DNA from 2 places in the Terribacillus jepli genome. Region 2 is predicted to be linked to the other one. Evidence: riboswitches for the same ligand, from Rfam matches in the RefSeq annotation. Region 2 holds a riboswitch; the other holds the start of a gene.
The links. A riboswitch is a leader RNA that binds a small molecule or an ion and turns the genes downstream of it on or off. The one in region 2 is predicted to bind glycine.
Positions count from the first base shown of each region.

Region 1: another riboswitch for glycine. It lies ahead of gcvT (glycine cleavage system aminomethyltransferase GcvT); the one in region 2 lies ahead of AB1K91_RS01830 (amino acid permease).

Region 1 covers NZ_JBFEGH010000013.1:24,288-40,221, reverse strand. Annotated here, with positions in the region: gene AB1K91_RS14500 (M24 family metallopeptidase) at 1-37, opposite strand, end outside; gene aroQ (type II 3-dehydroquinate dehydratase) at 56-484, opposite strand; gene AB1K91_RS14490 (YqhR family membrane protein) at 569-1,048, opposite strand; gene AB1K91_RS14485 (DUF1385 domain-containing protein) at 1,168-2,112, shown strand; gene AB1K91_RS14480 (SA1362 family protein) at 2,156-2,575, shown strand; gene AB1K91_RS14475 (patatin-like phospholipase family protein) at 2,590-3,477, opposite strand; gene mntR (transcriptional regulator MntR) at 3,566-3,985, opposite strand; gene AB1K91_RS14465 (rhodanese-like domain-containing protein) at 4,179-4,565, shown strand; gene gcvPB (aminomethyl-transferring glycine dehydrogenase subunit GcvPB) at 4,603-6,066, opposite strand; gene gcvPA (aminomethyl-transferring glycine dehydrogenase subunit GcvPA) at 6,050-7,408, opposite strand; gene gcvT (glycine cleavage system aminomethyltransferase GcvT) at 7,420-8,520, opposite strand; glycine riboswitch at 8,678-8,766, opposite strand; gene AB1K91_RS14445 (DEAD/DEAH box helicase) at 8,961-10,616, shown strand; gene AB1K91_RS14440 (YqhG family protein) at 10,609-11,448, shown strand; gene AB1K91_RS14435 (YqzE family protein) at 11,465-11,632, opposite strand; gene comGA (competence type IV pilus ATPase ComGA) at 11,823-12,899, shown strand; gene AB1K91_RS14425 (type II secretion system F family protein) at 12,841-13,842, shown strand; gene comGC (competence type IV pilus major pilin ComGC) at 13,857-14,165, shown strand; gene AB1K91_RS14415 (prepilin-type N-terminal cleavage/methylation domain-containing protein) at 14,152-14,592, shown strand; gene AB1K91_RS14410 (hypothetical protein) at 14,576-14,899, shown strand; gene comGF (competence type IV pilus minor pilin ComGF) at 14,883-15,293, shown strand; gene AB1K91_RS14400 (hypothetical protein) at 15,268-15,633, shown strand; tRNA gene AB1K91_RS14395 (tRNA-Gln) at 15,673-15,743, shown strand; gene AB1K91_RS14390 (MBL fold metallo-hydrolase) at 15,778-15,934, opposite strand, start outside.
Region 2 covers NZ_JBFEGH010000001.1:351,590-367,523, reverse strand. Annotated here, with positions in the region: gene proS (proline--tRNA ligase) at 1-554, shown strand, start outside; gene AB1K91_RS01845 (glycerate kinase) at 609-1,757, opposite strand; gene AB1K91_RS01840 (GntP family permease) at 1,782-3,050, opposite strand; gene AB1K91_RS01835 (CdaR family transcriptional regulator) at 3,175-4,281, opposite strand; gene AB1K91_RS01830 (amino acid permease) at 4,435-5,781, opposite strand; glycine riboswitch at 5,903-5,981, opposite strand; gene AB1K91_RS01825 (hypothetical protein) at 6,198-6,461, shown strand; gene AB1K91_RS01820 (DUF2268 domain-containing putative Zn-dependent protease) at 6,586-7,350, opposite strand; gene AB1K91_RS01815 (class I SAM-dependent methyltransferase) at 7,473-8,183, shown strand; gene AB1K91_RS01810 (M23 family metallopeptidase) at 8,214-9,083, opposite strand; gene AB1K91_RS01805 (DinB family protein) at 9,268-9,393, shown strand; gene AB1K91_RS01800 (ArsR/SmtB family transcription factor) at 9,911-10,930, shown strand; gene AB1K91_RS01795 (ABC transporter permease) at 10,936-11,745, shown strand; gene AB1K91_RS01790 (ABC transporter ATP-binding protein) at 11,758-12,744, shown strand; gene AB1K91_RS01785 (ABC transporter permease) at 12,741-13,553, shown strand; gene AB1K91_RS01780 (sensor histidine kinase) at 13,641-14,711, opposite strand; gene AB1K91_RS01775 (response regulator transcription factor) at 14,708-15,388, opposite strand; gene AB1K91_RS01770 (ABC transporter permease) at 15,462-15,934, opposite strand, start outside.

The DNA of each region.
Region 1 (15,934 bases), on a different contig from region 2:
TTTCCATCAAAGCACGTAATTTCTCGAGTTTCTCCATCTGTTTCTTCCTCTCCCCTTATTTCTCCAGCAGTGCCATAGCTGCATATCGGTAGCCTTTGATGCCCAGACCGACGATTTGCGCCTTGCACACGGATGCCAGCATCGAATGATGCCTGAACTCCTCGCGGGTATGGATATTGGAAATGTGTACTTCCACCACCGGTATCGGGATACTGGCAATCGCATCCCTGATCGCAATGCTCGTATGCGTATAAGCAGCAGCATTCAGGATGATCCCACTGCATGTGCGACCCGCTTCCTGGATCTTATCCACCATCGCTCCTTCGTGATTCGACTGAAAATCTTCCAGTTCACAACCAAAACCATCTGTCACCTTCTTGACTTCAGCCACCACATCAGACAGCGTGTGACTTCCATAAATGCCAGGTTCCCTCGTGCCGAGTAAGTTCAAATTTGGTCCATTGATTAACATTAAGCGATTCACTTTCTTCATCCTTTGGTTACAAGATTTTAACTTTCACATAGTGTAACATAAGACGAAGATTTTGTGATTGAAAATTCGAAATGCTTAACCCTTCTCTTGGTAAGCCTCACTTTGCTGGTATTCAAAGCTGATACTGTATCCGATAAATACAGCATAAAGCAAATACAGGCACATTGTCGTAATATTTGCATTCCGATCTGCTTGAAAAGCACTATCCACACCATGGATGAGCGGGGCGAGCAAAAGCTGGACAAGGACCCAAAGCACCGCGCCGAAGATCAAGCTTGGCATAATTCCTTCCTGCTGCTTCAAAAATAAGAAATAAAGAAAAGCAATGAGAATCGAAAGAAGCCCGACTAGGATTATACTGATCAGTTCGGCCACCCAGGTATCGGCCCATGGCATCCATACCCATGAGCGCAGGACGAAATCCGCCACCGATAAATCGGTGAAATGAAAAAAGTAGGCTAACCAGGCAATTGCTGACCAGAGCACGCCCCCGACGAATCCGGTCAAGACGGCACTTCTATTAAAACGTGATGCTGTTTTCCGATTTTGCTGCATATTCCTCACCTCATTACGTAGCATGCCTTGAATATGCAATTTTAATCATAGCTCCCATCTAGTGTTCTCTGTCTTTTTTTAGTAAAATAGAAGGAAATCGATACGAGGCTGGTGAAATTATGTCAGATAAACAAACCAATACCTATGGCGGGCAAGCCGTCGTTGAAGGTGTCATGTTTGCGGGAAAAAACAGCTTCGTTACTGCCGTTCGCAGAAATGACGACAGCATTGATTACTTAACCGTCGAGCGGAAAGATAACCCGAAACTATCCAAATTGAAAAAGATACCTATATTGCGGGGGCTCGCAGCCATCATACAGGCCAGCGCCAATGGCACGAAGCACTTGAATTTTTCTTCAGAGCGTTACGGTGTCAATCCCGAAGACGATGAAGAGATTGTACCTGAAGAGAAGAAATCCAAATTGGCAATGATCATCGGAATCGGCGCAGTCGGTGTTCTTTCTTTCATTTTCGGGAAACTGATTTTCACACTTACACCTGCATTAGTCGCTGATTTCTTCGACAAATGGCTGCCTTCCCGCTTTGAACAAGTTGCACTGGAAGGGTTCCTGAAGCTGATTCTGCTTCTTGCATACGTTTATCTTGTGTCATTGACACCAATAATTAAACGGGTATTCCAATATCATGGCGCCGAACATAAGGTGATCAACTGTTACGAGAATGGGTTGCCGCTCACCGTTGAGAATGTACAAAAACAATCTCGTCTTCATTATCGATGCGGATCAAGCTTCTTGCTGTTCACTGTCATAGTAGGTGTGATTGTATATATGTTCGTTGCAACAGACCCGCTATGGTGGCGCATGGTAAACCGGATCCTGCTTCTGCCGCTTGTCATCGGGCTATCGTTCGAGGTACTCCAGCTCACGAATAAGGTTCGGAATATTCCTGTCCTTCGCTTCCTCGGGTATCCAGGTTTGTGGCTCCAGCTGATTACGACAAAAGAGCCAAAGGATGACCAAGTGGAAGTTGCGCTCGCTTCTTTCAAAAAAGTGCTGGAAAATGATTCTGTACAGGTGAATAGTGGTATAAAGATAGTAAGATAACGAAACCATGCCTCCACAAAGGCATGGAAAGGAGGAAAATGGGTTGCGTAGATCTGGGTCTTCCATCATCGTTTTTGTTTTGATTGGGCTTGCTGCCATCGGGGTCGTCATGCAGCTCGTGACGAGTCCAGGAGCATTTTTCCAGAATGTGCTTGTTTGGGTTGGAGGTGCCGTTCTTTTCGGAGCGCTGCTCTATTTCATTCTTACACGCCTGCGCGGTCGTGCAACAGCTGGCGGCAGCGGCAGCAACGATATGCAGAAATATAAAAAAGCAGTGAAGCAGTCAAAGCAAAAATATAAGCAGCCAAAAGCCCGCCCTGTCAATAAACCTGCAAAATCAGCTACAAGCATGAAAAAAGCATCCGCTGCCAAAAGAAAGCGATCTATCAAAGATAGGTCTCGTGGTCCCCAGCTCCGTGTCATCGAAGGTAACAAACAAAAACGGAAAAAGTCGAGCATCTGATGCCCGACTTTTTTTTATGGCCAGCGTTTCAGGAACCGCTCCGCCTTGTCCCTGCCGACTGTTATCAGCTTTTCCTTTTCAACAGCAGAGATATTGAAATCTGCCATTCCGATACCCTCAACCGGAATGAAGATGATATCCTTTGCAGTATCCTGATTGATATGTCGCATATCATGTGCTATCTTCATCGTCTTGAAAAGCGCATAAAACAAATCAAAGGATTGATGGACTTTCTGTACAGGAATTTTTTGTACAGCTTCACTCAGCTTCATTCCTAAAATCGGACGTCTCAAGAGCCTTTCTTCACCTTCCAAAGTCCAAAGCGGAAAGTTGCTGAGCAGTCCCCCATCCAGCAGCAAACTCCGTTTTCGATTCCTGTATACTAGTCTGGCCGGCATGAAAATATATGGAATACCTGCACTCATCCGGATGGCACGTGCCACCGGAAAACTTCCGCCATCGATCCCATAAGTCTCAGCCAGATCATCCGGGAAAACGATCAATTGGCCGAGCGTTACATCGGCTGCAATCACTTTCAGCGTTTTTGGCTTCAGATCTTGAAAAGTGTATACCTGCTTTTTCGCCAATGCTTCGTATAACCATCTTTCCAAGGCATTCCCTTTGTATAAACCCATCTTAAAATAAAGCGTCAGCCAGTTGGCAAATGGGATGAACTTCGTCAGCTTGATAGGATCTGTAAATTTACTGATATCGGTTTCCTGCAGCAAAGCTTCCATCTCTTTCCCGTCGTAACCAGCTGCCAGCAAACCTGCAACAATCGCACCAGCAGAAGTACCCGCTACGTTCTCAAACGCATATTTCTCCTTCTCAACAGCCTGAATGGCACCGATGAAAGCGAAGGCCTTCACCCCTCCACCTGAGAAAACGCCGTCTATTTTCATAAGCACGCTCCATGATGACTTTTTACTATACCTAATCAAGGAGCTGTTCTTTTAGAACAAAAAAACCATCCGAATTGGATGGCTGGGGTTAAGACTTTTGGTCTTGCCGAATTTTGATCAGTGCTTCTTGGCGTTCTTTGTCTTCCTGGAAAAATTGAACAAGATTACCGATCCGTTCAATGGAATTCCAGCTCAAGTGATGCTCGATCCCTTCTACATCGTGGTAGATATTCCCTTCCTCGACACCGATGATCCGCAGGAAATCTTCCAATAGTTCATGCCGGTATACTAACCGTTTGCCGACCTGCTCCCCTTTATCGGTCAAAATCAAACCTCGATATTTTTCATACTTCAAATATTCATCTTTATCCAGCTTCTGCACCATTTTTGTGACAGAGGAAGGATGGACTTGCAGATTCTCTGCTATATCCGATACACGAGCGTATCCTTTTTGCTCCATTAATATGTAAATTTGTTCGATATAGTCCTCCATACTGGGTGTAGGCATAATACTCCTCCATTCAAACCACTGCGGCTTCTACATCTTTACATGATACACCTTTTCCATCGGACAAACAAGCCAACAAAGTTGAAGAAGGTCAAAAGTGTTACACTTATTTGAACGACTGTAAAAATTCTTTGAAAATGAGGACTTGATTGCTATAATATAAGCTGGAGTATCAGCAGATGGGGGAAATGACATGGAAGCAGTACTGGTTATCGGCATTGCACTCGTTGTATTCATTCTTTACAGTGTAATCCGTTATTTTATTCAGAAGAAACATTTAAAAACTCTTACAGAGGAAGAATTCAAAGCTGGCTATCGTAAAGCGCAGCTGATCGATGTTCGCGAGCCGAAGGAGTTCGACGGAGGACATATCCTGGGGGCCCGCAATATCCCGCTGACACAGCTTCGCTACCGTATGGCAGAGATCCGAAAGGACAAGCCTGTTTACTTGTATGATCAAAATGGTACACGTACCGTACGAGCTGCAGCTATGCTGCATAAAAAAGGATGCCAGGATCTTAACCAGCTTAAAGGCGGCTTCAAGGCCTGGAGCGGTAAAATCAAACGTAAAGGCGACTGAAAAAGAGCTTTGCACGTAATGTGCAAAGCTCTTTTTTTCATTCAGGTATATAACGAAGGATCGGCTTTCTGGCAGCAGTCGTCTCATCCATTCTGCTGACGACTGTCGTGTGCGGTGCTTCCTGGACGATCTCTGGATTATGTTCTGCATCTGCAGCGATCTCCAGCATCGTATCGATGAAACTATCCAATGTTTCTTTTGCTTCCGTTTCGGTCGGCTCGATCATCAGCGCTTCCTCTACGTTGAGCGGGAAGTAGATGGTCGGCGGATGATAGCCAAAATCAAGCAATCGTTTGGCCATATCAAGTGTCCGGACTCCTAGTTTTTTCTGTCTGCGTCCGGAGAGAACGAATTCATGCTTGCAATGCTGTGCGTATGGCAAATCAAATGCTTCACTTAAGCGACGCATCATGTAATTCGCATTCAGAACTGCATATTCACTTACGCGTTTCAATCCTTCTGGCCCCATTGTACGGATATACGTATATGCACGAACATTTATACCGAAGTTTCCGTAATATGGCTTCACGCGCCCGATTGAATCCGGACGATCTTCGTCAAGAATGATTTCTTCTCCTGCTCTGCGTACGATTGGCTTTGGCAAAAAGGCAGCCAGCTCTTCCGATACACCGACAGGACCAGATCCCGGACCACCGCCGCCATGCGGGCCGGTGAACGTCTTATGCAAATTCAAGTGCACGACATCAAAACCCATATCCCCAGGTCTTGTATAGCCCATGATGGCATTGAGATTAGCACCATCATAATATAATTTGCCGCCTGCTTCATGTACAATCTTGGCCATTTCCAAAATATCCTTTTCAAACAGACCGAGTGTATTCGGATTCGTAAGCATCAGTGCTGCTGTATCTTCTCCAACTACCCGACGCAAATCTTCCAAATCCACGAGTCCTTCTTCATTGGATTTAACCGTCACGGATTCAAATCCAGCAACTGTTGCCGAAGCAGGGTTCGTTCCATGGGCAGAATCCGGCACGATGACCTTCGTACGCTGCGTCTCCCCATTTTTCTCATGCAAGGCACGGATCATCATTAGTCCCGTCCATTCCCCATGAGCTCCTGCTGCTGGCTGCAAACTAACCTCATGCATGCCAGTGATTTCCTTCAGCTGCTCCTGCAGATCGAACATAAGCTCCAGCGCACCTTGTGCCGTTTTTGGATCCTGATATGGATGCACATGGCTGAAACCGTCCATGCGGACGACATCTTCATTGATTTTCGGATTATACTTCATCGTACAGGAGCCGAGCGGATAAAATCCAGAATCCACACCGTAATTCCTTCTTGAAAGAGCTGTATAATGCCGGATGATCTGCAGCTCACTCAATTCTGGAAGCGCTGCTGGCTCACTTCGAATATAATCTGAATCGAAAACTTCCGATAGATCCGTTTCAGGAACATCCAGCGACGGCAAACTGTATCCCGTCCTGCCTGGTTTCGTTTGTTCAAATAACAATGGGAAATCAGTATTGTTTTGCATGGACTGCCGCCACCTCTCTTACGAATGTATCAATCTGTTCTTTTGTGCGCTGCTCCGTCACAGCAACAAGTATGTGGTTCTTCAAACGATCATCTATCCGTCCCAAGTGATACCCCCCGATAAACCCTTGTGTAACCAGATGATCATTCAGTGCATCCGCATCGTCGTCTACTTTAATTACCAATTCATTGAAGAAGGCGCCTTGGAAGGCGACTTGCAGCCCGTGTGCTTCAAGCTGCTTTTTCATATAGTGGGCTTTCTGTATGTTCAAGTGAGCCATCTCAGCCACACCTTTTTTCCCTAGTGCACTCATTGCAACTGAAGAAGCCAGTGCGTTCAACGCCTGATTGGAACAAATATTCGACGTCGCCTTATCGCGGCGGATATGCTGCTCCCGAGCTTGCAGTGTGAGGACAAAGCCACGTCTGCCTTCTTCATCCTTCGTCTGACCGACAAGCCTTCCCGGCAGTTTGCGCATCAATTTAGCCGAGCTTGCGAAATAACCGCAATGCGGGCCGCCAAATTGTGCTGGAATACCAAACACCTGTGTATCACCGACGACAATATCGGCTCCGAAACTTCCTGGCGGTGTCAAGAAACCCAAAGCCAGCGGATTGCTGGAAACGACCATCATCGCTTTTGGCTGTGTATCAATGATTTTTCTAACGTCGGCAAGCGGTTCGACTTGACCGAAGAAATTCGGATACTGGATGATGACGCTGGCCGTATTTTCATCCACTAACTCTTCCAACGCTTTTAAATCAGTCAACCCTTCCTTATGCGGGACAGTGACGACTTCCAAGTGTTGTCCTCTTCCATAGGAATCGATCACTTGACGCGATTCCGGGTGAACCGTTTCAGATACAATGATCTTTCTCTTCCTCGAATGACCCGCACTCAATGTGGCTGCTTCGGCAAGAGCTGTTCCGCCATCGTACATGGAACTATTCGCTACATCCATTCCAGTCAGCTCGGCTATCATTGTCTGGAATTCAAAAATGGCCTGCAGTTCACCTTGGGAAATTTCAGGCTGATACGGCGTATAAGCTGTATAAAACTCAGACCTGGAAATAACATGATCGACGATGGAAGGAATATAATGATCGTACACACCCGCACCAAGGAAGGAAGCATGTGTTTTCATCGTGATATTGCGATCTGCCAAGTCAGCAAGTTCCGCTTTCAGTTCTCCTTCACTCTTCGTTTCTTTGATCCGGAGCGGCTCTTTCAAGCGAACCTCTTCCGGAATATCAGAGAAAAGCTCCTCTGTGTCCTTCACACCGATCGTTTGCAGCATTTCTTCTTTGTCTTGCTCTGTCATCGGTAAGTATCTGAAATCCATGGCGTATCCCCCTATTTCCGCTTATAGAATGGTATTGTGACAACCTTGGCCAGTAATCTTTTTTTCCGGATCTGCACCTCTACAATATTGCCTACCTCAGCAGCATCTGCTTGTATGAGGGCAAGGCCGATCGATTTATCCAGCGTAGGCGACTTGGTGCCAGTCGTTATCTCACCAATCTGTTCATCATCGCTGAAGACTGGATACCCATGACGGGGAATGCCTTTATCCAGCATTTCAATACCGACTAGCTTTCGTTCAGTTCCGATCTCTTTTTGCTTTTTTAAGACTTCTTTCCCGATGAAGTCGGCGGACTTATTCGTTTTCACCGCAAAGCCGATACCAGCTTCGACTGGAGTGATTTCCTTTGTCAATTCATTTCCATACAAAGGCAAATTCGCTTCAAAACGCAATGTGTCCCTCGCTCCGAGTCCGACTGGCTGAAGATTATATAGCTGACCTGTCTTTAACAGCAGTTCCCAGACAGCTTGCCCGCTTGCGGCAGGTCCATAGATCTCAAAACCATCTTCGCCCGTGTAGCCTGTGCGAGAGATCAGGAAATCCCCCTCAATGCCTTCCAGTTTCGCTGGATAAGCAAAACGGAAAAACGAAATTTCCGACAATTCAGCTGCTGCCACCTGCTGTAGGATTTGCTCTGCATGGGGTCCTTGGAGGGCAACCTGCATGTAGGCTTCTGAATGATTCTCGATTTCCACGCCATCACGTTTGTGGGAAAGCAGCCATCCGAAATCCTTTTCGGTATTGGCGGCATTGACAACCAATAGATAACGATTTTCCTCCAGCATATAAACGATCAGGTCGTCCACTGTTCCCCCATCTTCATGACACATGACGCTGTACTGCGCTTTATTCGGGACGAGCAAGTCCACGTCATTCGTCAAGACATACTGCAGGAAATCCTTGCTCGCTGGTCCGTGAACCAAAATCTCCCCCATATGGGATACATCGAATAAACCAGCAGATTGCCTTACAGCATGATGCTCTTCCTGGATGCTGCTGAAATGTACCGGCAATTCCCAGCCGCCAAAATCGATCGTCTTGCTGTTAGCCTGATAAGCAGGATAAAGCGGTGTTCGTTTCAACTCACTCATCATCCTTCTCCTCTCTTATGTAACTCGCAACAAAAAACAGAGCCCATCTCAAATACATTTTGAGGGGCTCTGTCCATTTACCAGAAAGTTTCTTATCGTCCTTGGACCATAATTGCTTCTTGGGTGGCTTCCACTATGGAAACACTCTCCAGAGTTGCGTCGTGCTGGAGTTCTTTTGCCTGAGAGATTCACTCAATATTTGCTCCTTCGGCGCCGCTGTGCAGCGGTCTCTCCTCCAACATTCACTCGCGGTTTATGAAATTGTAAATCGCGGGCATACTAACAGACAATCAACCTATAAAAAAGCAAAACCCAAACATTCTAACAAAAAATATTAATAATGTTTGGTTTCAGCCTCATTATAACATAACAATTTTAGATTGTGTCTATCTTTTTATGCTTTTTCATAAAACTCCGAAGAATAAGGAGATGAGTTTACGATGCATGCGGAAATACATGATGATCAGCAATTTATCGACATGATGGATGATGTGCTGCAGCACGAAGGAGATACAGCATCCTGGGAGCATTTTCAAATGGCTTATACAGCTGCCAAAGAAACGAATATTGACACCTTCACTGGTTTGGTCGCTCCTGGGTATCTGCCCCACATGACCTTCCATCCGCACCAGCTCCAAGCGAGCCAGCGGGTAGTCGAGGAGATGAACGGACGCGCCATCCTGGCAGATGAAGTAGGTTTGGGAAAAACGATAGAAGCAGGTCTTGTATTGAAAGAATTGATGATTCGCGGCTTAGTGAAAAAAGTACTCCTTCTTGTCCCTGCATCCCTTGTCAACCAGTGGGTGAATGAATTGAATTCCAAGTTCCATATACCAGCCGCCTCCCAGCGCAAGCAGTATGTGTGGGAGCATTACGACGTGATCGTCTCCTCCATCGACCTGGCTAAACGCTCTCCTCACCGGGAAATCATCCTGGAGCAGGACTACGATTTCGTACTTATCGATGAGGCACATAAACTGAAGAACAGCCGGACAAAGAACTATGCTTTCATCCAGGCGCTGAAAAAGAAATATTGTCTGCTGCTGACTGCAACGCCAGTTCAAAACAGACTGAGTGACATTTATAATCTCGTATCCTTATTAAAGCCTGGCTATCTTGGCAGCTATAAGCAATTCAAAGACACATATGGAGATGATCGCAAAGATGCAGAAGAGCATCATTATTTGAAGGAACTTATCCGAAAAGTGATGGTCCGCAACCGCCGCGAAGAAACAGGGCTGCAATGGACAAAGCGGAAAGTCGAGACCATTTGGATCGATTTCACCGAAGCAGAGCGTCAGGTGTATGAGCATATGCAGGATTCCACCAGCTCCGCGGCAACTTTTGCGAAAATCACCCTGCTCCGTGAGCTATGCAGCTCCAGGGAAGCAGCGTATTTATCCATGAAGAAAATGGTCGAGGAAAATCCGGAATCGGGTATTGCCTACCTGCCGCTCATGAAAGAAATCGAACAGCTGCCCCAGCATAGCAAAGCATTGAAGGTTGTCGAGCTGATCAAGGCCGCCCCGCCCGGAGAGAAATTCATCATCTTCACAGAATATCGTGCAACGCAATTTTATTTGCAATGGACGCTGAAACAGCATGACATATCGTCTGTTCCTTTCCGGGGAGGTTTCAAAGCCGGCAAAAAGGACTGGATGCGCGAGCTGTTCGAAAAGCACGCGCAAGTCCTGATCGCGACCGAAGCCGGCGGAGAAGGAATCAACCTCCAATTTTGCAGCAATATGATCAATTACGATCTTCCTTGGAACCCGATGCGGCTGGAACAGCGTATCGGCCGTATCCATCGTTTCGGTCAGCAGAAGGATGTGCAAATCTATAATTTTGCCGTACGGAACACACTTGAAGCACACATTCTGGAATTGCTTTATAAGAAAATCAACTTATTCGAGCGGGTAATCGGTAATCTCGATCATATCCTTGCCGAACTTCAACTATCTGATATGGAAAAAGAAATCAAAAGGATCTTCGCTGATTCACGATCCGACGGTGAGGTCAAAGTCAAGCTCGACAATCTGACTGCGGTCATCACCGAAACCGGACAGCAGCTGGAAAGGGAGAAATTACATGGATAAAGAAACACTTCATCAGTTCCTGCGAAAGTTTTTCGTATCGAATGGCTGTCAGCTGCTGGAAGAGAACGATGGCCTGCTCCGTTTCCTTCTCACTCCTGAGTTGGATGAAGAATTGATGAATCGCCCCTTCTATTGGCGTTACAAGAAAAGGCTTGGCCAAGAAGGCGAACCGATGGAGCTCACCCTCCTGACCGATCCGAATCAAACAGCAGAAAAAGCAGAGCATATTCATTTCGGCAGCCCGCGTCTGCATAAGATTTTCCGTCTGATCCGAGAATCCGCTCAAGTTACCCGTCTGTATGAAAAAGTCGATTCAGCCTCCCGGACGCCGTTATACCCATGGCTCATCCGTAATATGAGCGTTCATTTTTCCGGCAAGCGCAAACGTACGGAAACTCATTCTGTTGGATTACAGCTATTGAATGGTCAGCTTGCAACCGATTGGATGGAGAACTTCTCGCAGGTGGAATTCAAACAGCAAATCAGTGATCAATGCTATTGCCTTTCCCCCATCATCCGATACCAGAGCGGCTATCAGCGTATCAGCAGCTATATGCAGTCTTATTTGCATACCATCGATGATGACTGGGTAAAGGAAACAGCTGATACACTCAAACAGGAAGAAGCTTTACTGGCGCATTTCTTTGACCAAAGCAATCAGGAAGATTTGGAAGAGGAGGTTCGGGAGGAAAGAACCGCATTGTACCAAAACGAACTAGACGCCCTGCACAAAAGACTGATACCATCCATTCGAATGGAAACGATCAATGCCGGTATCTTCTATCTGTCGGAAGGGACCTCCCGAAAACTGCTCCATAAAAAAGAGGCCTGAACCTTGTTCGGGCCTCTTACTTTTTACGACGGAAGAATAATTTGAAAGCAAATGGCAGTACACCAAACCACTTTCCGTGCAGCTGATGTTTTTCTTTTTCCTTCTCTTTCTTCTCCTGCTTCGGCGCATCCATCTTTTTCACCAGCTCCTGGGTTACGAATCGGAAATAATCATTTGAGGACATCTCCTAACCTCCTTACTTTTACTTATTAGGGTAGCCAATTTCAATTCTTTCCATACACCATGAACCAAGAAGACTGTATGTATCAGGGTTAATTGGTTTTAAGCATGCTTGCATGGTCGATTTTGGTATTTTCTCTAGATGACGACTCTTTTGATCTTATAGTAAGGTATCAGCTAAGGAGGTGACATACGTGCAGGGCAGTCCTTCGTATTTCGCAGAAAATCTAATGGAGGAAGCAATTCGGCAGCAAGCCTCAGACATACACTTTACGCCAGAGGAGAATGAAACAAGCGTATATATACGAATCCACGGAAAACGAATCCTTCACAGCCGTCTTTCGACCATGAGCTTTCGCAAACTTATCGCCTATTACAAATTCGTCAGCGGAATGGATATTGGGGAAATGCAAAAACCTCAGGACGGGGCGATGCCATTTTCCTATAAAGGGCAAAAACAATATTCTCTCCGGCTATCCACCTTGCCTCTTAAGCAAACGGAGAGCTTGGCAATTCGAATCCTGCCCCAAAGCGATGCCCCTTTGCTCGATCAGCTTTTATTATTTCCTTTTCAAATTCACAAGTTGCGCCAGCTGTTGGTGGAAAACACAGGAATCCTGCTGTTTACCGGACCGACTGGCAGTGGGAAAACGACGACAATGTACGCCCTTCTCCAGGATTTATTGCAAAAGAAAGCGTATCAAGCCATCACCTTGGAGGATCCAATTGAAAAGAGAATGGAGAATATGCTGCAAGTACAAGTGAATGAAAAAGCTGGCCTTACCTACCAGGCGGGGTTGAAAGCGGCGTTGCGTCATGATCCCGATGTGCTGATGATCGGGGAAATCCGGGATGAAACGACCGCGAGTTTTGCATTTGAAACGGCCAGGACAGGACACCTGGTCATCAGCACGCTGCACGCCAAAAATGCTGCAGGCGCCATTCATCGATTAAGAGAAATGGGGATACCGGAAGCGGATTTACAACATACCTTGATCGGTGTAGCTTCACTGGAGCTGCTCCCAGTCACTGCGCCACGTTCTTCTCGCGCTGCCATTATGGAGCTGGCAGATTCTGATCAAATCAGCTGCTTGCTGAGAGCGTACAATACATCTTTCCTGACATTTGCGAAACTTAGGAGGAAAGCTTATGCATATGGTTTTATCACGGAAAAAAATTATCAGGTTCAAGAAGGAAGACAAACTGCTATCTATGGAACAGCAGATGCTTTTCCTGCAGCAGCTTCATCGAATGCGCATGCAAGGCTATGACATGGCTCACTCGCTTGATTTCCTGCACTGGCAGCCGCAATGGCAATCCGTAACCCGGAAGTTACAAGAAAGTCTACAACAGGGTCTCAGACTGGATGAAGCTTTCTCTCACGCTCGTTTTTCACCTTTTATCGTCATCCATCTCTACGTGGCCCATCACGATGGAAACCTGGGAGATGCATTGGAACGAAGCTATACCACTTTGCACAAACAGATGCAGCAGCTGACGAAATTCAAGAAAGTCACCCGATATCCAGTCTTTCTTTTAATCAGTATCTTTTTGCTTCTCTTCTTCGTCAAGTTGTATGTCTACCCTTCTTTTCTTTCCCTATTCGCTTATTCCGCAGATTCTGCGGACCTTCTTGGCTTTTTTTCCAGTTTGGTGAATTTCTTTTTGTATGGCAGTTTGGCTTTCGGTGCGATTGGCATCGGTCTATTCCTCTCCCAAGAGCATCTTCGGAAACGATTATCATCGGAAAAGAAACGCTATTACCTGGAAAGACTGCCTGGCATTCATCGGATTGCCCGTACAAGGACAAGTTTTCAGTTCGCCATTCAACTAGGCAATCTTCTTACAGCCGGACTGTCGTTATTTGAAAGCCTTAAGCTTTTGTCCAAACAGCATTATCACGATATGCTGCAGCTGTACAGCAGCATATTGCTTTCCCAGCTGTCTTCCGGCCGGACGATGGACGAGTGCCTGCCTGGCTTCCCGCTGCTCGATGCGCAGCTTCAGAGCATTCTTATAAATCAAGGGGATGTAGCATCCCAATCGAAGGATCTGCTGATGTATGCAGAAATCATGACTTCCAAAATGGAGGAACGGACAAAGACCTACCTTCATCTCCTGCAGCCTATTCTGCTTTGCATCATGGCCCTTTGTATCATCATCGTTTATTTATCTTTGCTGTTGCCCATGTTCCAGATGGTCAATACATTATAGAAAGAGGTTAACTAGTGAGAAACGAAAAGGGATTCACATTGGTTGAAATGCTTATTGTCTTACTCGTCATTTCTGTTTTGATGATCCTGGTTGTACCCAATCTGGCTGATAAAAATGATCGTGTCCAAACGCAAGGATGCGATGCGTTAGTAAAATTAGCAGAAAGCCAAGTCCAGACATATAAGATCGACCACGGAACAGCCCCTACCTCCCTGTCCCAGCTTCAAAACGGATACTTGACGGAGACGACATGTCAAGGCGGTAAACGAACCTTGGTGATCAGTCCTGGAGGCGGAGTTTCTTTGACAGATGTATCAGGATAATAAAAATGGAGGTTACAGTTTACTTGAATTGATGATTGTGCTGGGTTTGTCTTCCTTTTTGATTGCAATCGGAACTGGAATCCATCATCATCTCCTCGTAAAAGCAGAAGTGAACCAATTCAAACAACAGCTGGAACAAGACCTTCTTTATCTCCAGCAATACACCCGGTTCGACAGGACGGCCAAGCTTTACCTGGAAAAAGAAAAATATGAGATTTACTCAGGGAAATTACAAGAGGATGTATTAGTCCGGAAAATTCCAGATGGTTATGCAATCAAAATTTCTCCTGAGGCCATGTCATTTGCCTTCAGCCAATCAGGTACAGTACTAAATCCAGGCAGTCTGACCTTATACACTCCAACAGGAACTGAAAAACTTGTTTTTCAGCTCGGCAAAGGAAGGGGACGCTATGAGAGCAGTTCCTAAACAAAGTGGGTTTCTTTTATTGGATGCTTTGTTCAGCTTCGGTATGTTCCTGCTTATGTGTACCCTGCTGCTACCCTCATTGATTGATCTGAGAAAAGAACAACTCATCCAAGAAACAAAGGCAGCGTATTATAGCCTGCTCCAAAATGAACTGGCCAAGCCCAATCCAAAAAACCAAAAGTCGTACGAGGACGAGCTGGTTATAGAGTTGGCATTCAGTATCGAAGATGGGATGAAGAAGGGATGTCTTGAATTAAAAGGAGGTGGAAGAGAGGAGAGAAACTGCTTATATGGATATCTCGAGTAATAAAGGCTTCACACTCCTGGAAGTATTGATCACACTAAGTATATTGATCTTGATCCTTTCATCCATTCCTCCCCTGCTCGCGCCCATGACTCAAAATACAGAAACAGAGTCATTATCAGTCCGACAAGCACTTCACTTCATTTCAATGGAAGTACACAAAGGAAACTTTGTAGGAATAGAGGAAAATAGACTTTTCATCGAGGACCAGCAAGGGAGGATAGCTGTCTTTGAACAATATAAAGATATGATTCGGAGACGCGTTAACGGTAAAGGCCATGAAATCTACCTTCATCATATTGAGAATTTGGAATTTCAGTTGGATGGAAGCACCATCATTGCAATAGTTCGAGGAAAAGAGGGAGCGTCGTATGAAAAGCGGATTGTTACGGAATGAAAAAGGATTCCTCCATCCTTTCCTCCTTTTCCTTACAGCTTTTTTCCTGCTCTTGATCACTTCCGCCAGCTTGCTTCTTGCCATTAGGGTACAATCGACGGAACTGCTATTCGAGCAATACAAATTAGAGCAAGCTGCGTCCATTGCAACCAATACTGTTGAAAAACACTATCTCCCAAATCTGAATACAGAGGAAAAAACGCTTCAAATTCATAACGAAGCTGTGGAAGCCGATGTAACGATCAGCAGGAATGATGGACAGATTCTTGTACATTATGTAATCAAAACAGATTATACTGAAAAACCGATAATTTTTTATAAAAAATATCACTCATCATGAATAAGTACATTACAATCGTGCAAACTAATTTTTGTACGATGGGCTATAGCCAAGAGGTAAGGCAGCGGGTTTTGGTCCCGTTATCGTTGGTTCGAATCCAGCTAGCCCAGTAAAATGAAATCCCGCCGATATGGCGGGATTTTTTTATGTCAGGAATGGATTTTTGGCTTGCTCTTCCCCTATTGTCGTTTTCGGCCCATGTCCTGGATAGACCTCATAATCATCCGGTAATGTCAATAATTGATCCGTTATGCTCTGCATCAAAGTCGGCAGATCACCCCGGTACAAATCGGTTCGTCCA
Region 2 (15,934 bases):
ACCCTGCCATCATCGAGAAATTGGATGAGATCTTTGAAGCCCTGAAAGCACAAGGAATCCGTGTTCGTCTTGATGACTCCGATCAATCACCAGGCTTCAAATTCAATGAATGGGAGCTGAAAGGCGTACCAGTACGCATTGAGCTTGGCCCGCGTGATTTGGATAAAGATCAAGCCTTGATGAAAGCCCGTGATGCAGAAGAGAAAGTATCTCTGCCTTTGGAAGGAATTGTCGGCGCAATCCTAAAAGAACTCGAAACGATGCAAACCCGCCTGTTCGAAAATGCAAAAGCTTTCCGTGCAGAGCATTCCCACACACATATCGATACAATGGAACAGCTGAAACAGCATCTTGCCGAGTCGGAACAAAACAGCCAAATTCCTGGCTGGATCCTGGCAGGCTGGTGCGGCGATGACGCTTGTGAGGAAGGCGTAAAAGAAGAAACGAAATTCACAACGCGAAATATCCCATTCAACCCGCCGACTGAAAAGCACATTTGCCTGCATTGCGGAAAAGAAGCAAAACATACCGTTTGGTTTGCTCGTGCTTATTGATTAAATACAAAAAAGGATTGATCCTAACCAGATCAATCCTTTTTTCATATCAACCTATAATAGCTGCCCAGATTTCATAGCTTTCATGGATGCGGCAATATTTCTTGCCGTTCTTTCCATATAATCTGCAGCGTGTTCAAATGCTTCCGGAAGTGTCACTACACCCGGAACGATGCTGAAAAGCGCATCAATTCCATGTTCGTACACGACGTCGCTATCGTCAGACAAAGAACCGGCGAGCCCGATTACCGGTACGTCATATTTTTTAGCTGCTTTTGCTACGCCGATTGGTGTCTTTCCGTAAATCGTTTGACTATCGATCCGTCCCTCACCTGTGATGACAAGATCTGCATCCTTGACCGCTTCGTCAAAACTCACCGCATCCAGGACAATATCAATTCCCCTTTTCAGCTTGGCATCAAGAAAAGCCAGCAGACTTGCACCAAGACCTCCAGCTGCACCGACGCCCTCTATCTCCCGGAAAGACTTCCTCAAAGCTTTTTCTGCGACGTCAGCAAAATGGGACAGATTCTTATCCAGCAGTTCAATCATTTCAGGCGTGGCTCCCTTTTGTGGACCAAAGATTGCCGAAGCACCCCTTGGTCCTGTCAAAGGATTATCCACGTCACAGGCAACTTCAATTTGGACATTCTTCAATCTTTCATCCAGACCAGCTAGGTCTATTGCAGCCAGCTCAGAGAGTGCACCGCCGCCGTCACCGATTTCTCGTCCAGCTTCATCAAGCAGTCTTCCTCCGAGTGCTTGAATCATTCCGGCTCCGCCATCATTTGTTGCACTGCCGCCGAGCCCGATGATAATATGATCCACGCCAAAGTCGAGAGCAGCGGATATCATTTCCCCGGTTCCTCTGGTAGAAGTGATTAACGGATTCCTGTCTTCGGCAGGTACAAGGTGCAAACCTGATGCAGCGGCCATTTCGATGACAGCTGTTTCCCCATCACCCATCAACCCAAAGAATGCTTTGACTTGCTTGCCTAAAGGACCTGTTACAATCCTTTCTTCGATCTTACCCTTGGTTGCATCCACAAGTGACTGAACGGTTCCTTCCCCGCCGTCTGCCATTGGCATTTTCTTGTACTCAGCCTCCGGAAAGACCGAATGGAAGCCTCTCTCCATGGCATCAGCAGCCTCCAGAGCCGATAAACTTTCTTTATAAGAGTCAGGGGCGATTACAATTTTCATCGTTATACATCCTCTCTATCAGTCTTACCCAAAGAGCTTAAAGACACCGAATATAAGTGTTGAAATAATCGCAAGCGTCAGACCGACCAAAGACTCGTAAGGCATCAGCTTTAAGCGCTCCTTGATGCCCATATTGACACTGCCTGCTGTGGCGTGGAAAAAGCTCCCGTGCGGCAAGTGGTCCAGCACCGTTGCACCTGCATGGATCATGGCAGCACCAGCTAATGCTGATACACCCAAATCCAAAATGGTGCCGCTGAAAACGCTGCTAGCTACTGCCGTACCAGCTGTCGTGGAAGCAGTAGCCGCTGACATGAAGATCCCGGAAACAGGTGCCAGTACATAAGCTGGCAGACCTGTGGCGTTTAAAGCATTGATCAAGACATCCTTCAATGCAGAGTTCGCAATGATCCCAGCCAATGTTCCAGTACCTAAAAGCATGATGGCTACGCCAGACATCTTATTTAAACCAGAAATCGCATATTCATTGATCTTCCTCGTCTTCTTCATCGCAATGGCACCAATGATACCCCCAATCGGCAGCGCAACCATCGGATCGATATTGATATCAAATAACGGCCGCATGGAAAGCAGGATAATGGTGACGAGCGGCGCAATCAATGCGGTCATAAATAATGGCAGCTTTGTGTTATCTGTCATGTCAACATCTTGACTTGCCACCGCAGTACCCTTATTGACAAGCCGTTTTGCCAGGAGATACGTCACAGCCACACCGAACACAGCTGGAATGATTCCTGCAGCCATGACCGATGTAAGCGGAATACCGAATGCATCAGAAGCAGCGATCGCATTCGGGTTAGGCGACATGATATTTCCTGCCTTTCCTCCTCCGATCATCGCTAATAGAATAGCCGTTTTTGACAGATTTGCTCGCTTCGCAATCGCTAAAGCTATCGGCGATACAGTGATGACAGCTACGTCTACGAAGACCCCAACCGTCGTCAGAATCATCGTAGCAATCGATAATGCCAGCAGTGCACGTGTTTCCCCGATTTTTTTGACAATCTTCTCCGCAATCGAGGAAGCCGCCCCCGATTCAATCAAGACGCCTGCCAGGATACCCGCAGCCAAGATTCGCAGTACCGCCGGAATGATGTCTTGGGCTCCTTCCATCATCAATGCTACTGTATCTGTAATATTTACGCCGCCAATCAATCCGCCGATTAAAGCTCCGGCAACCATGCCATATGCTGGCGGCACTTTGTTCAAGATAAGTACAATTGCTATGACTAAGGCACATATCGCCCCTAAAGCGCTTACAGTTACATCCATGCTGTTCCCTCCACACTATGTAATCTTTATATTTATTATTGTAAGCGTTTTCCTATGTGGTTACATTGTGAAAAGAGATGAAATAATCGTGGGGAAAATTAATCAGAATTGTGCATTTGCACAATTAGCTAATATCATGCAGCAGATTTGCCATATATAGTTCCATTAAGTCCTTTGCGTTCCGCGGATCCTTGCCCGTCAGTTCGGTAATCTTATCAAGGCGGTACCTCAGCGTATTCCGGTGAATGAATAAGCTTTCTGCAATTTTGTTTAATTCTCCACCCTCATTTATATATGCTTCCAAGGTATGGATCAGTTCACCCTTCTTCCCTTGATCAAAGAGTCTATCATAATAAGAAAAGGCGGTCTTATCCACGTTCTGGATCACTTTCGACAGCATTATTTCCAATTGATATTTTTCGTATGGGAAAAAGCTTGTGCAAGGATGTAACTTACGACCTATCATCATCGCTCTTTTCGCCCGATAAAAAGAGGTCTTTAACTGATTTGATTGTGTTGCTATACTACCACTACCAATAAGGGCTTTACCGGTTGAAACCTTTTGCAATCGCTCTAAAAAGGGAGTTATTTCTTTTTTGTTCTCACAAACTTTCAATATGACAATCTCATCATTATAAGTAATGCCGATTAAATCATTTTTACTCATCTCGTATCGAACCGCTCTCATCAGCTTTTGCGCTGTAACCTGTGCATCGTCCGTTATTTCCATCACGATAGCAGCTCTGGACTGTTCTAAATCTATCCCAATAAAGCCAGCACGCTGCTTTAAGGCTTCTTCATTCAAATCGCCTTCTGAGATAAGCTGATTCACAATCTCATTCTGGAGTCTTTGCTTCCATTGCACCCGCTCCAGCAAAAATGACTGCTCCAGTACTAATTCTGCCGCCATTTTCACAAGTTGGGCATAATTTCGGATTTGCTCCGGCTCACCTGTAATACCGATAACGCCGACGACTTGATCATTAAAAAGTATCGGTAAATTTATGCCCGGCCTTGACCCTTTCATTCCCACGGCACTGGTATCATCTATTTCAATACTTTCGCCTTTTTCAAGGACAAGAAGAGCCCCATCATGAAGCTGGTTAATCCTCTCGCTTTCTCCGGAACCTATGATTACCCCTGCCTCATTCATTACGTTTATATTTTGATTTAATATCTTCATCGTACGCTCCACAATTTCCTGAGCCAATTCATACGTTAAAAATTGCATGTTTCTAACCGCCTCCTCCATGCTTCATCTTGAATCTACCATAATGAACTTGTGGTGAACAATAACAGAAATGTAAGTACTGATACTCGAAAAAAAGGAACAGCCCCCTTCATTGGAGGCTGTTCCAAACTTTTAATATCTTTGTTTCATGTGTCAGATTGTCCTTCTCTTTCTGCTCCAATACAACCCCAGCAACAAAACAAACCACAAAGGTGTCAACAACAACGCCGGTCGCGTCTCATCTGCCACCAGCATAATAACAAGAACCCCTGCAAACAACGCTAGCACAGCATAGTTCACAAATGGCGTAAACGGCGCCTTAAATGTTGATTTCTTCTGCAATTCTGGACGTGTCTTCTTGTATTTCAGATGGCAGATAAGGATGATACTCCAAACCCAAATAAAGCAGATTGCACTAATGCTCGTGACAATTCCAAAGGCTTGTTCTGGTATGAGTTTGCTTAAGAGTGCTCCCACTGATACGACAATGGCAGATAGCCATAAGGCATTCGCTGGGACATGCTTTTTATTCAGTTTGGCAAGCTGCGAAGGTCCCTGTCCTTGTTTGCTTAGATTATATAAAGTCCGGCTTGTCGAGAACATGCCGCTGTTTCCGGCAGATGCAGCTGATGTTAATACGACAAAGTTGATGATGCCTGCTGCTATCGGGATACCAACCAGGCTGAATGTTTTCACGAAAGGACTTTCGGCTGCATTCAGTTCGGTCCATGGGTTGATGACTAACAAGATGATAAGTGCACCCACGTAGAAAAATAGAATCCGCAACGGAATCTTATTTATCGCCGACGGGATATTCTTGGCCGGATCAGCTGTTTCGGCTGCCGAAACACCGATCAGCTCCACACCGACATACGCAAAGACTACCATTTGAAAGGCGAGCAAGAAACCAGAAATTCCATTCGGAAACATTCCCCCATGCTCCCACAGGTTCGTAACCGAAACGGTTCCCGTGTCTGTCTGGAATCCGATCACCAGCAGCACAATGCCGATTCCGATCAATGCCAGAATCGTGATCACCTTGATCAAAGCGAACCAAAACTCCAATTCCCCAAACAGCTTGACCGTCAATAAATTAAGACCTAATAAAACAACAACACAAATAAGTGCAGGTACCCATTGCGGGATATCAAACCAATAATTCACATACACCCCGACAGCAATCACATCCGCCATCGCTGTCATGATCCAGCAAAACCAATATGTCCAACCCGTGACAAACGATGCCCACGGTCCAAGATACTCTTCGGCTATATCCGTGATGGATTGATAACCTGCTTTGGATAAAAGCAATTCCCCAAGCGCCCTCATCACAAAAAACAGCGCCATGCCGACGATCAAATAGGCAAAGATGATAGATGGTCCAGCCAGCTGGATTGCTTTCCCGGATCCCAGGAATAACCCGGTGCCGATCGTACCGCCAATAGCAATCAGCTGCACATGTCTATTGGATAAGTCCCTCTTTAACCCTTGTTGTGCCAAATCTAACTCCTCCTTCAATCAACCCAATAAAAAAAAGAGATTGGAGGCTCTCCAATCTCTTGATCACAAGAATAACAAATACTATTGGTCATGCGCGCACAGCAAAACACAAATACATATCCGATACCCTTCTGTCCTTTTGCCTGAGATTGTGAACCCTTCGGCGCCGCCCAAATCGCGGTCTCTCCAGAAGCTGCTCCTGCTATAGTGTCATCCATAGCATTCATAGCTTTATTATTAAGTTATTTAGATTCTAATGTTTGTTTGATTTTTTGTCAAATCCCCAATTGGATTGTAACCTCCAAGACTTTTCACTGGCCGCCAAGATTCCGCTAAACACCTGAGATATGTGTACCCTGCGATATTTTAAGCGGGACATATAATACCCTGAATCCTAAAATTATGGGGGTGAAGGTATGTCAGTTGGACAATATCGTTCATTATGTCAAAAATACAGCGGTAAAGCAGTTGAAATCCGATGCCATGATGGCAAAATTCATAGAGGAATCATCCAGCGTGTAGGACGAAATCGTGTTTACTTGCAGCCACTCGGTCGTTCCAGGAACCTAGGCGGCTTCGGTTATGGCGGTTATGGATATGGTGGTGGCTGGGGCTTTGGATGGGGAGTGGCATTGGGAGCTATCGCAGGTATAGCTTTGCTTTCTCTATTCTGGATCTAATAAGACACCCGGTTCATGGAGAAGTGGGTATGACAGTGGTCATGTCGATCCAGGGATTGGCTCCCTCATACCCGCACATACTCCATCCCATCAACGAACACGCAGCACATGGAATGTTACACCCCTAATAATCACCGGCAATGACGCTTGCTTCAACGGACAGCAATTCTTTACTTGATATACTGTGTCTCTCCATATATCTTTTCACTACATGATAACCAGCACAATATCCCAACATCCTCGGGTATTTTCGATGACCAAATAAAATAGCTTGAAATTCCTGATGCTGAGGCAAAAGCTCCTGATTCGGCAGAATATAATCGGACCACATTTTTCCGATCTTTTTCTCAGAATAAGAGGATGCCCACCTTGCAGTCTGCTCTTCCCCCAATCTTTCCCTTACGGCATTTTCCGCAATCCCTTCTAATACAATGGTATCCAGTAATGTGTACATCTCCTCTTTTTTATCAAAACGATTCAGCCGGCATACATGGTTATACTCATGCGTCAAAATTGCTTTTATTTCCTTTTCAATATTTTCCGGAGAAATGAATAAGAATAGCTTATCCCTGAAAGCCAGGCCTGACTTACCGCCTAATTGTGTTTGGAGCCATTTATTATGCTTATCTGATGGAAAGATAAAGATAGGAATATCCGGACCTTCCCACTCCTTTTGCAGAAAATCCTCATCCTGCTGTACTATTTTCCACACGGTATCATCCAGCTGTTTACTCCTCTTTTTAAGCGGGCGATACATACCATGCCGCACGAAGTAATCATATATTTCAGCAGCAGAAGCGTCAGTAAAATGTTCTGTCAGCTTTTCGCACATCCCGACTGGATCTTCATATTCACGAAACAGCCACTCATCCGTTCTGATTACGCCCATTTCACCCCTCCTAACATCATCACTTTATTCATCAGGAGTGCATCCTGCCTTTTTAGCATCACAAATCTTTTCTGTATTCATAGCATATTGCAATGATGTCATACCAAAGGCAGGGGTTACATTTGAATTACACATATCTTGATTGTTTAGCGCTATTTGGCGTGGGCGGCGCCCATCCAGGGGGATTGCAGCTAACAAAGGTAATTGTGTCCGAGGAAAAAATCAATGAACAAACAGCACTTTTGGAGATCGGCTGCGGTACCGGGCAAACTGCCGCTCATCTTGCACAGCAGTTCGGCTGCACAGTCAGTGCTTTAGACAACAATAACATCATGGTGGATAAAGCCCGTCAGAGATTTTCATCCTTGGATTTACCGATTGATGTCAAACTCGGGGACACGGAAAATCTCCCCTACCAAGACGCAATTTTTGACATCGTCCTTTCAGAATCCGTGCTAGCGTTCACCAACGTCTTCTCCACCATTTCCGAGCTCAAAAGAGTCTTGAAACCAAACGGCATCTTACTTGCAGTCGAAACGGTATTGGAGCAACCAATCCCTGAAGCAGAACGGGATAATATCGTGGATTTTTACTGTTTCCCACAATTATTAACAGAAGACGAATGGCTTGCAGCCTTCAAAAAAGCTGGATTTCAACGAATTAACAGCACAAAATATCAAGCCTCATCGGAACAAATCGATGAGCAGCATGCTTCGGATTTCTCCCTATCGGAATATATCGATGACGCATTATTAGAGATATTGGAAATGCATGAAGAAATCACAAAGCAAAACAAAGATAAATTAGGCTTTCGGATCTTTCGATGCAGTTAAACAAAAAGAGATTGGATATCCTCCAATCTCTTACTCGTTAAAAACAGTATCCCCCTGGATAGGTTCATAACCATCCCTGAATTGGATTCGGATTGATTTCCCTTTCTCCAAATCGTCAGAATCCATGATGTGAAAATGCAAATGAGGTTCGGAAGAGTTTCCAGAATTACCACAGGTTCCGATACCTTGTCCTTCCTTCACATCGTCCCCTACCTTCACTGTTATCGAATCCTTCTTCAAATGAGCCAGCAAACTATATTCTTCGTTTGCATGCTCGATCATGACATAATTCCCTGCTGGATGATCAGGATCCATTTCGCCAGGGATATTATCTATCATTCCATCAACCACTTTCACAACTCTGCCATTTGCCGGCGCTACAATTTCTCCGCCGAACGCATAGTAGTTTTCATTATGGGTTGGAGTATCTTGATAAGATAGACCATCTTTTACCTTCACTAAATCATACGCATAGCGCTGATTCTCATAAACGTAATGATAATTCATGAACTCATTTGTACCACCCCAAAAAACGAACCATTCACCTTTTACCGGCATCATGTACTTATTCTGCGTGAGGATATTGTCACTATCTGTGTACTTTATATAAGGCTTTAAAAAAAGACCTTGGATTTTTTGATGATCCTTATCAAAAGTCACATTGATCGCTTTCTCTCTTTGATCATCTATCCAGACATAGTTAACGAAGTTTAAAAAAGCATTTTTGAATTCTAGATTATAATGATCGACCCCTTCATTAAAGGATGCTGATAAGTCTACGAATTCGTTCAAGGGCACTAACTGCTGAAATTCATTTGATGTTAACCGATAAATATCTTCAAACTGCCCGCTTCTGAATACTTCACCAAAATGTTCTTGAATGATGGAGCTTACTGGCAATTGCAAGACCTCCTAAATTGTAAAGTTCCGTTCATGAGGACTGGACCAATGTTGTTATTTGTTATCCTAACATACAGTTCATTAACAAAAAATAGTAAAATAGGAATTGTTATGCTACGAAAAAGTGAAATCCAAAACGTCTGGAGTAATTATAATGATCGGAATGTTTAGGTATAACTGACAGATAAGAAAAGATTGGTTTGACTGGTGTAAAACAATCTCCTATGAAGAACTGACAAAAAAGCGCGACGGGAGTATCCTGCATAATCTGTTCCACGTTATTGACTGTGAACAAATTTGGATTAATTAGCTGCAAGGCACTCCTGTCATCATGAAAGACATCCGGGAAATCACTACCTTACAAGATGTCATCACGTTCTCGAGCCTCACAAGCCCTGTCACGCATAACTTCATTGAATCCTACCTCTCTCAAGGAGTAAAAAAAGTATTTGAATATAGCAGAAGAAATGAATCAACCATTAAACCGTCCTATGAAAAAGTCTTATATCATCTCACACGAAATCCATCATATCGGCCAATTATCAGTTTGGGTCTGCTAAATAGGCATCAAGCCCGTCCCTCGGATATCTTATTTTGGGACTTCTCATTTATCTAAAGGAAACATTTTTCCAGTTACATATGAAAGAATGTATCCATCCTTCCCTTCTAAAGGTTCCCTCATGCGGGAGCCTTTTCTTATTATCCAGATTTCCGTCCTTATTCCAACTTTTTGTTGACACCCCATACCCCCTTCTCTATAATGTTTAATAATTTTGCAAAATTATGATTTTGATTCGCGAAATCGCGAATCAAAAAGGAGCATGATCATGTTTCAATTGAATTCATGGATAAAGCAGCATGTTAAGGCTGTCTACAGTCCTTATCACGAGTTGCTGCTCAGTCTGCATGTGCTGGTGAAACCGGATCACCATCTTGACAGGCTGAATTGGGCAAATGAGCTGATAGCTGCTATGCCAAAGAACTTGTATGAAGCTATTCTCTTTTATGGTCAGATAACGAATCAATGGCTGCATGTGATGGATAGCTTGCTTGCTGAAACGCGTAACTGTCAGTATGCAGAGGAAGCTGTAGAGGGCTGGAATCTGATGAATGACCATCAATTTGTGCAGGTATTGCTTGGACCAAGGACGCATCTGCCGGAGGATGAATTGACAGCAGGGGAAAGACAGATTAGAGCGCGCCCGGCATATCACAAAAAATGTGTATATGAACTATTTCACACGTATTATCATGTGTATTTTGCCCGCGAGCTCTACAATGTCGAGCCATGGCTGATCAAAGCTGCCAATGATTTTAATTTGCATATCAAAGAAGATGCAATAAATACCTTGAAAGCAGTACACCCGCGTTTCCTGGTGGAAGAAGATGCGGTGCATTTTTTAAAAGCAAGGACATACACTGTACGCTATCAGGAAATGGAGAAGATCACGATCTTCCCTTCCACATTTGTGGCACCACATCTGTTGATTGATGCCGATACACCGCATGTTACGGTCGCCAAACAGGTATCATTCCCAGCACAGGAAAGCAGGGAAGAAGTACCGTTGGATTTGTTGAAAATGATCAAAGCACTGGCAGATCCTACCCGTTTGAAGATGACGCAGCTGATGCTGTATCACCCATACTGCACGCAGCAGCTCACGGAAAAACTGGGGCTTGCCAAGGCAACGGTCTCCAAGCATTTGAAGCTGCTGGAGACTGCGGGCTTATTGGATAGCACCCGCAGCAGTCATTATGTTTTCTACAAAACGAATAAACACGCATTGGAAATGATCCGCGTGGATATGGATCAATTTTTCGACAGTCCGAAGTTAAAGGAGGAATAAACGCTATGTGGTCAGCTTTTACGGCTACGTTTCACCGGCAATGGATAAGCACAAGACGGGCTTATCCATGGTCGTTTTTCATTGGTCACATCCTTGACGGCATCTATATGACCGTATTTGCTTATCTGTCTTATCATTTCATTTTTCATGGCGAATTGAACGAAGCATTTGTTCAAGTAACCGGAACTTCCAACTATCTGTCATATGTGATTTTGGGCGGTGTATTCAATTCCTTTGCCGTCTCGCTGTTGATGATTGTCAGCAGGATGCTGATCACCGAAATGAGAGAAGGCACGCTGGAATCCCTGATGCTAACCCCCTCTTCCCGAAAGGGCTATTTTTTAGGTGGTGCCGCTCAGGGATTGACGCGTACGATGCTGGAAGCAGCGGCAATCATCGTGATTGGATTTCTTTTCGGATTACAGCTGGAAAATGTAAATATCGGCTTATTGGCTGCTTCACTCGTTTTTTTCTGTTTTGCAATCTTTTCACAGGCACTGCTGCTCGGCAGCTTGATGCTGGCTTTCCGGGATACTTATATCACCCAAAACACACTATTCGTTGTGATGATGCTGGTGAGCGGTGTGACATTCCCGCCGGAATTTCTGCCAGGATGGCTGCAGGCTATCAGCTTCTTCATGCCGCTTACTTATGGCTTGGAACAATTCCGAGCCGCCATGCTTTCCGGGGAGTGGAATGCCTCCCTGCTTTATCAGCTAGGCATACTTGCCGGTCTTGGATTTGTATATTACGTGATTGGATCATTTGCTATTAAACGGATGGAACGTACAGTCATGGAAAAACACTTTGGATAAGGAGGCATTTATATGTTAGAGGCAACAGACCTAGTCAAGCATTATCAGGTGAAAGAAAAAAGCGGATGGCTGCGGAAACAAACGAAAACGATCCAAGCAGTGGGTGGACTAAGTCTGCAAATTAATCGCGGTGAAATCATCGGTTTGTTAGGTGTCAATGGATCTGGGAAAACGACGACGATAAAAATGCTTGCCTCCCTGCTTCTTCCCTCCTCCGGCACCATCCGGATAGATGGTCTAGATGCACTGACCCATTCCCAGTATGTCAAACAGCATGTAAATATGATTGCCGGCGGTGAACGGATGCTGTACTGGCGATTGAATGCCATAGAAAACTTGATGTATTTCGGCAGCCTGTACGGAATGAAAGGGAAGATGCTGAAATCCCGCTGTGACCAGCTCATTGACTTGGTGGGCTTGAGAGAAGCTGCTGACATACCAGTGGAACGTTACTCCAAAGGCATGAAACAAAGACTGCAGATTGCCCGCGGTTTGATCAACGATCCTGATTATTTATTCCTGGACGAACCCACATTAGGCTTGGACGCTCCCGTGGCCAAACAGCTTCGTCAAACAGTCCGGATGCTGGCAAGGGAAAGAAACAAAGGCATCCTGCTTACAAGTCATTATCTGGAGGAAGTGGAAGTGCTCTGCGACCGTGTTTATATCATAGAACAAGGCAAACTTCTGCTGCAGGATACACCGGAAAATATCATCCAACAGGTAGTGAAGAACTTTCACCTGACAGCAACGCTCGAGCAGATGGATGCCGAAAAAGAACGCGCGTTGAGCATTCAGCTAGAAAAGAAAGGCATCCAGCTTGCAGTGACACCATTCCAAGATGAAGTCAGTTTAAAAATGACCGGTCCATTCGACTTTACTTCCCTGTTTATCGCATTTATTACAGAACAGAAGCTGCAGCTGAAAAAGCTGGAAACATCAAAGCCGAAACTGGAAGACGCCATCCTGCAGCTGGCGGAATCGAGCCGGGTATCATGAATAAGATCCATATCCTTTGGGCTGAAATGAAGAAAAGCCACCGACATCATTTTAATAACCGCTTGGTTTACTTCTCGCTTTTCTTATGGCCAGCTATCTTGTTCATACAGGCATATTTTTCGTTTTCGCCATTCAACCTTGGCGAAGACAGTCCCCTGACCCGCTTTGTAGCTGCTGACCAGCTAGGACTTTATCTAATCATCGGCTACTTGGCTTATATTTTCTTCTGGAGCATGGTGCAATCAGCATGGCAAATGGCTTACGAACGACAGCAAGGAACATTGGAACTGATTTTATTGACACCTGTGAACCGCACGTTGTTCATGTTCGGCAGAGCAGCCGCCAATCTGATCGAGGCAGTATGGCTGTTCAGCATCTTTGCCATCTTTACAGTGGTATACATCGGCGAATTGCAAATCGCCAGCATCTGGTTCATCCCATTTGCGGTCGCACTCCTGATGCTAAGCGCCATCATCTGGGGCGGATTTTTAAACGTCATCTTCATGTTCTCCCGTGACGCCGGCATCCTCTACACCATTTTTGAAGCACCGATGGAATTCTTCTCAGGTGTAAGGATGCCAATAATGGCCTTCCCCATCTGGGCAAAAGCAATCGCATTCATCTTCCCGCTCACCTATGTCCTGCAAATCATCCGTGGTTTTATCATGGAAGGAAAAACCGTAAGTGACATGGCACAGCCATTACTACTGCTTGCTGGTATCTTGATTACTCTGAGCTTGCTTACCTATTGGCTGGTGAATAAGGCGGAAAGGCATGTGAAGAAGACTGGGAGCTTGACTTTGTTTTAAAACCAAAAAGAAGCTTAGCGCATGTAGATCGCTGAGCTTCTTTTATTATATAGGGAAAGAAAAGACACTGGAATCGTGAAATTCACTCTAAGCAAGCTCGAATGTAATCACTATTTCTGTCCCTTTACCAATCTGACTGATAACATCAATCTTCCCTTTATGCAAATCGATTATTTTCTTCACTATAGATAGTCCCAGACCATTACCCCCAGCATTGCGGGTTCTGGATTTATCAGCTTTATAAAAGCGCTCGAACATATGCATGATGGCCTCTTCATCCATGCCAATTCCGCTATCTTTTATCTGGACCATTGGTTGGCCGTTTGGTAATTTGTCTACTGTAACGGTAATGGTCCCTGCGTTTGGGGTGAATTTTATACTGTTATGAATGAGGTTGATCCATACTTGATCCATTAGATCTTCATTCGCAGTAAGGCTCACATTTTCGAGGGAAATATCCATCTCTATGTCTTTCTCGGCCCACTGCGGTTCATTGGCAAGGATGATCCGGCGGAGCTGATGGTCCAATCGGTAGGTTTTTCGCTCAAGGATTAAATCATCGGATTCCAAGGAAGTCAGCTTCAATAGGTTTTCGCTCAATTTTGACAGCCTGATACTTTCGGTTTCGATTATTTCAAGGTAGTGTTTCCGCTCCTCGGGGCTTAAGTCATCTCTTTTTAAAGCATGGGCAAATCCGCTGATGCTCGTCAAGGGAGACTGGATTTCATGGGATACATTCGAGATGAACTCCTGTCTCATTTCTTCCATTTTCCCTAGCTTATCTGCCATGTTATTGATGTTTTCGATAATTTTATAATAAGGATGATCTGTGCGCCCATTGAACTGACTTATATAAAAAGAAAGGTCTATATTAAAGTTTCCTTCTGCCATCATCTTCATCGCCTGAATCATTGGATGCAAGAACTTGTCCTGCCTTTCTCTTACCCACTTGATTCTGGTAACGAAAAATACACCCAAGCCAAATAAAAGAAACCCCAATATAGAATTAATGAGCTGTTTGGTCAATGCATGCGGGTGGAATTGAATAACATCATACAAGACAGAGGTTAGCCAATAAGCGAAAGCCCAGCTTATGAGTAAAGAACCTATAATGGCAAACATACCGATAAGACGTTTCAGGAATTCACGCTGTTTCAATTCAATACCTCCAGACGATAGCCTAGGCCGCGAATGGTCGTGATTTTAAACGGACAGCCTTCGCAGGAAAACCGCTGGCGCAGTCGTTTGATATGGACATCGACAGTGCGTTCATCTCCCTCGTAATCAAAGCCCCAAATATCTTCAATCAATTGTTCGCGCGAGAATGTTTTCTGCGGGTTTGCCGCCAGCTTAAACAACAGTTCAAATTCTTTAAGCGGCAGTGTAACATGCTCATCCTCAATCATCACTTTAAAAGAGGCACGATCGATCAGTACATTCCCTATCCTGATTTGATTGGAGACGGATATTTGGTGGTGGCGGAGCTGTGCTTTTACACGAGCGACTAGTTCAGGCGCGGCAAATGGTTTCACCATATAATCGTCTGCCCCGAGATCAAACCCTTTCACTTTTTGCATCGTTTCCCCTTTTGCCGTTAGCATGATAATCGGCATAGTATCGGAGTAATAGGTTCGTACTTCCTGACAAAATGCCCAGCCATCCATATTCGGCATCATGATATCCAGGATGATCATGTCGATTTTATCTGTTTCTAAAATCGCTAATGCAGCTTCCCCATCTTCCGCTTCCGCAATGGAAAAACCTTCTTTTGAAAGAATCAAATGAATCAACTCTCGAATATGTGCGTCATCATCTACGATTAAGATTTTTGGCATATGATCCATTCCCTTTATAAAGTAGAGAGAACCGCCGCACGACGATTCTCCTTGTACTTTTACTATTTTACCATTAGACCCTTCTCATATAAGCACGAACCGTGATAGGCGCAAAGATTGCTACGATCACAGCAGCACCAATAAGCGAAATGGTCATATCCAAGCCCACGGTGCCCGAGTTGGTTAAATTCCTTACGGCAGTGACAAGATGCGAAATAGGATTGATATTCACAAAGCCCTGTAACCAGTTAGGCATCGTATTTGCTGGCACGAACGCATTGGAAAGAAACGTCAGCGGAAATAACACAAGCATGGATATCCCTTGCACACTGGAAGCTGTTCGGGCAATCACACCAAAGAAAGCAAAGATCCAGCTGACAGCCCAGGCACAGACGACAACGAGAATACCAGCAATGATGATACTGCTGAGCCCGCCTTCTGGGTGGTACCCCATGATATAGCCCATCACAAAAGTAAGGATCGTTGCGATCGTGTATCGAATCGTATCTGCCATCAATGCTCCTGCCAACGGGGCAATTCGGGCAA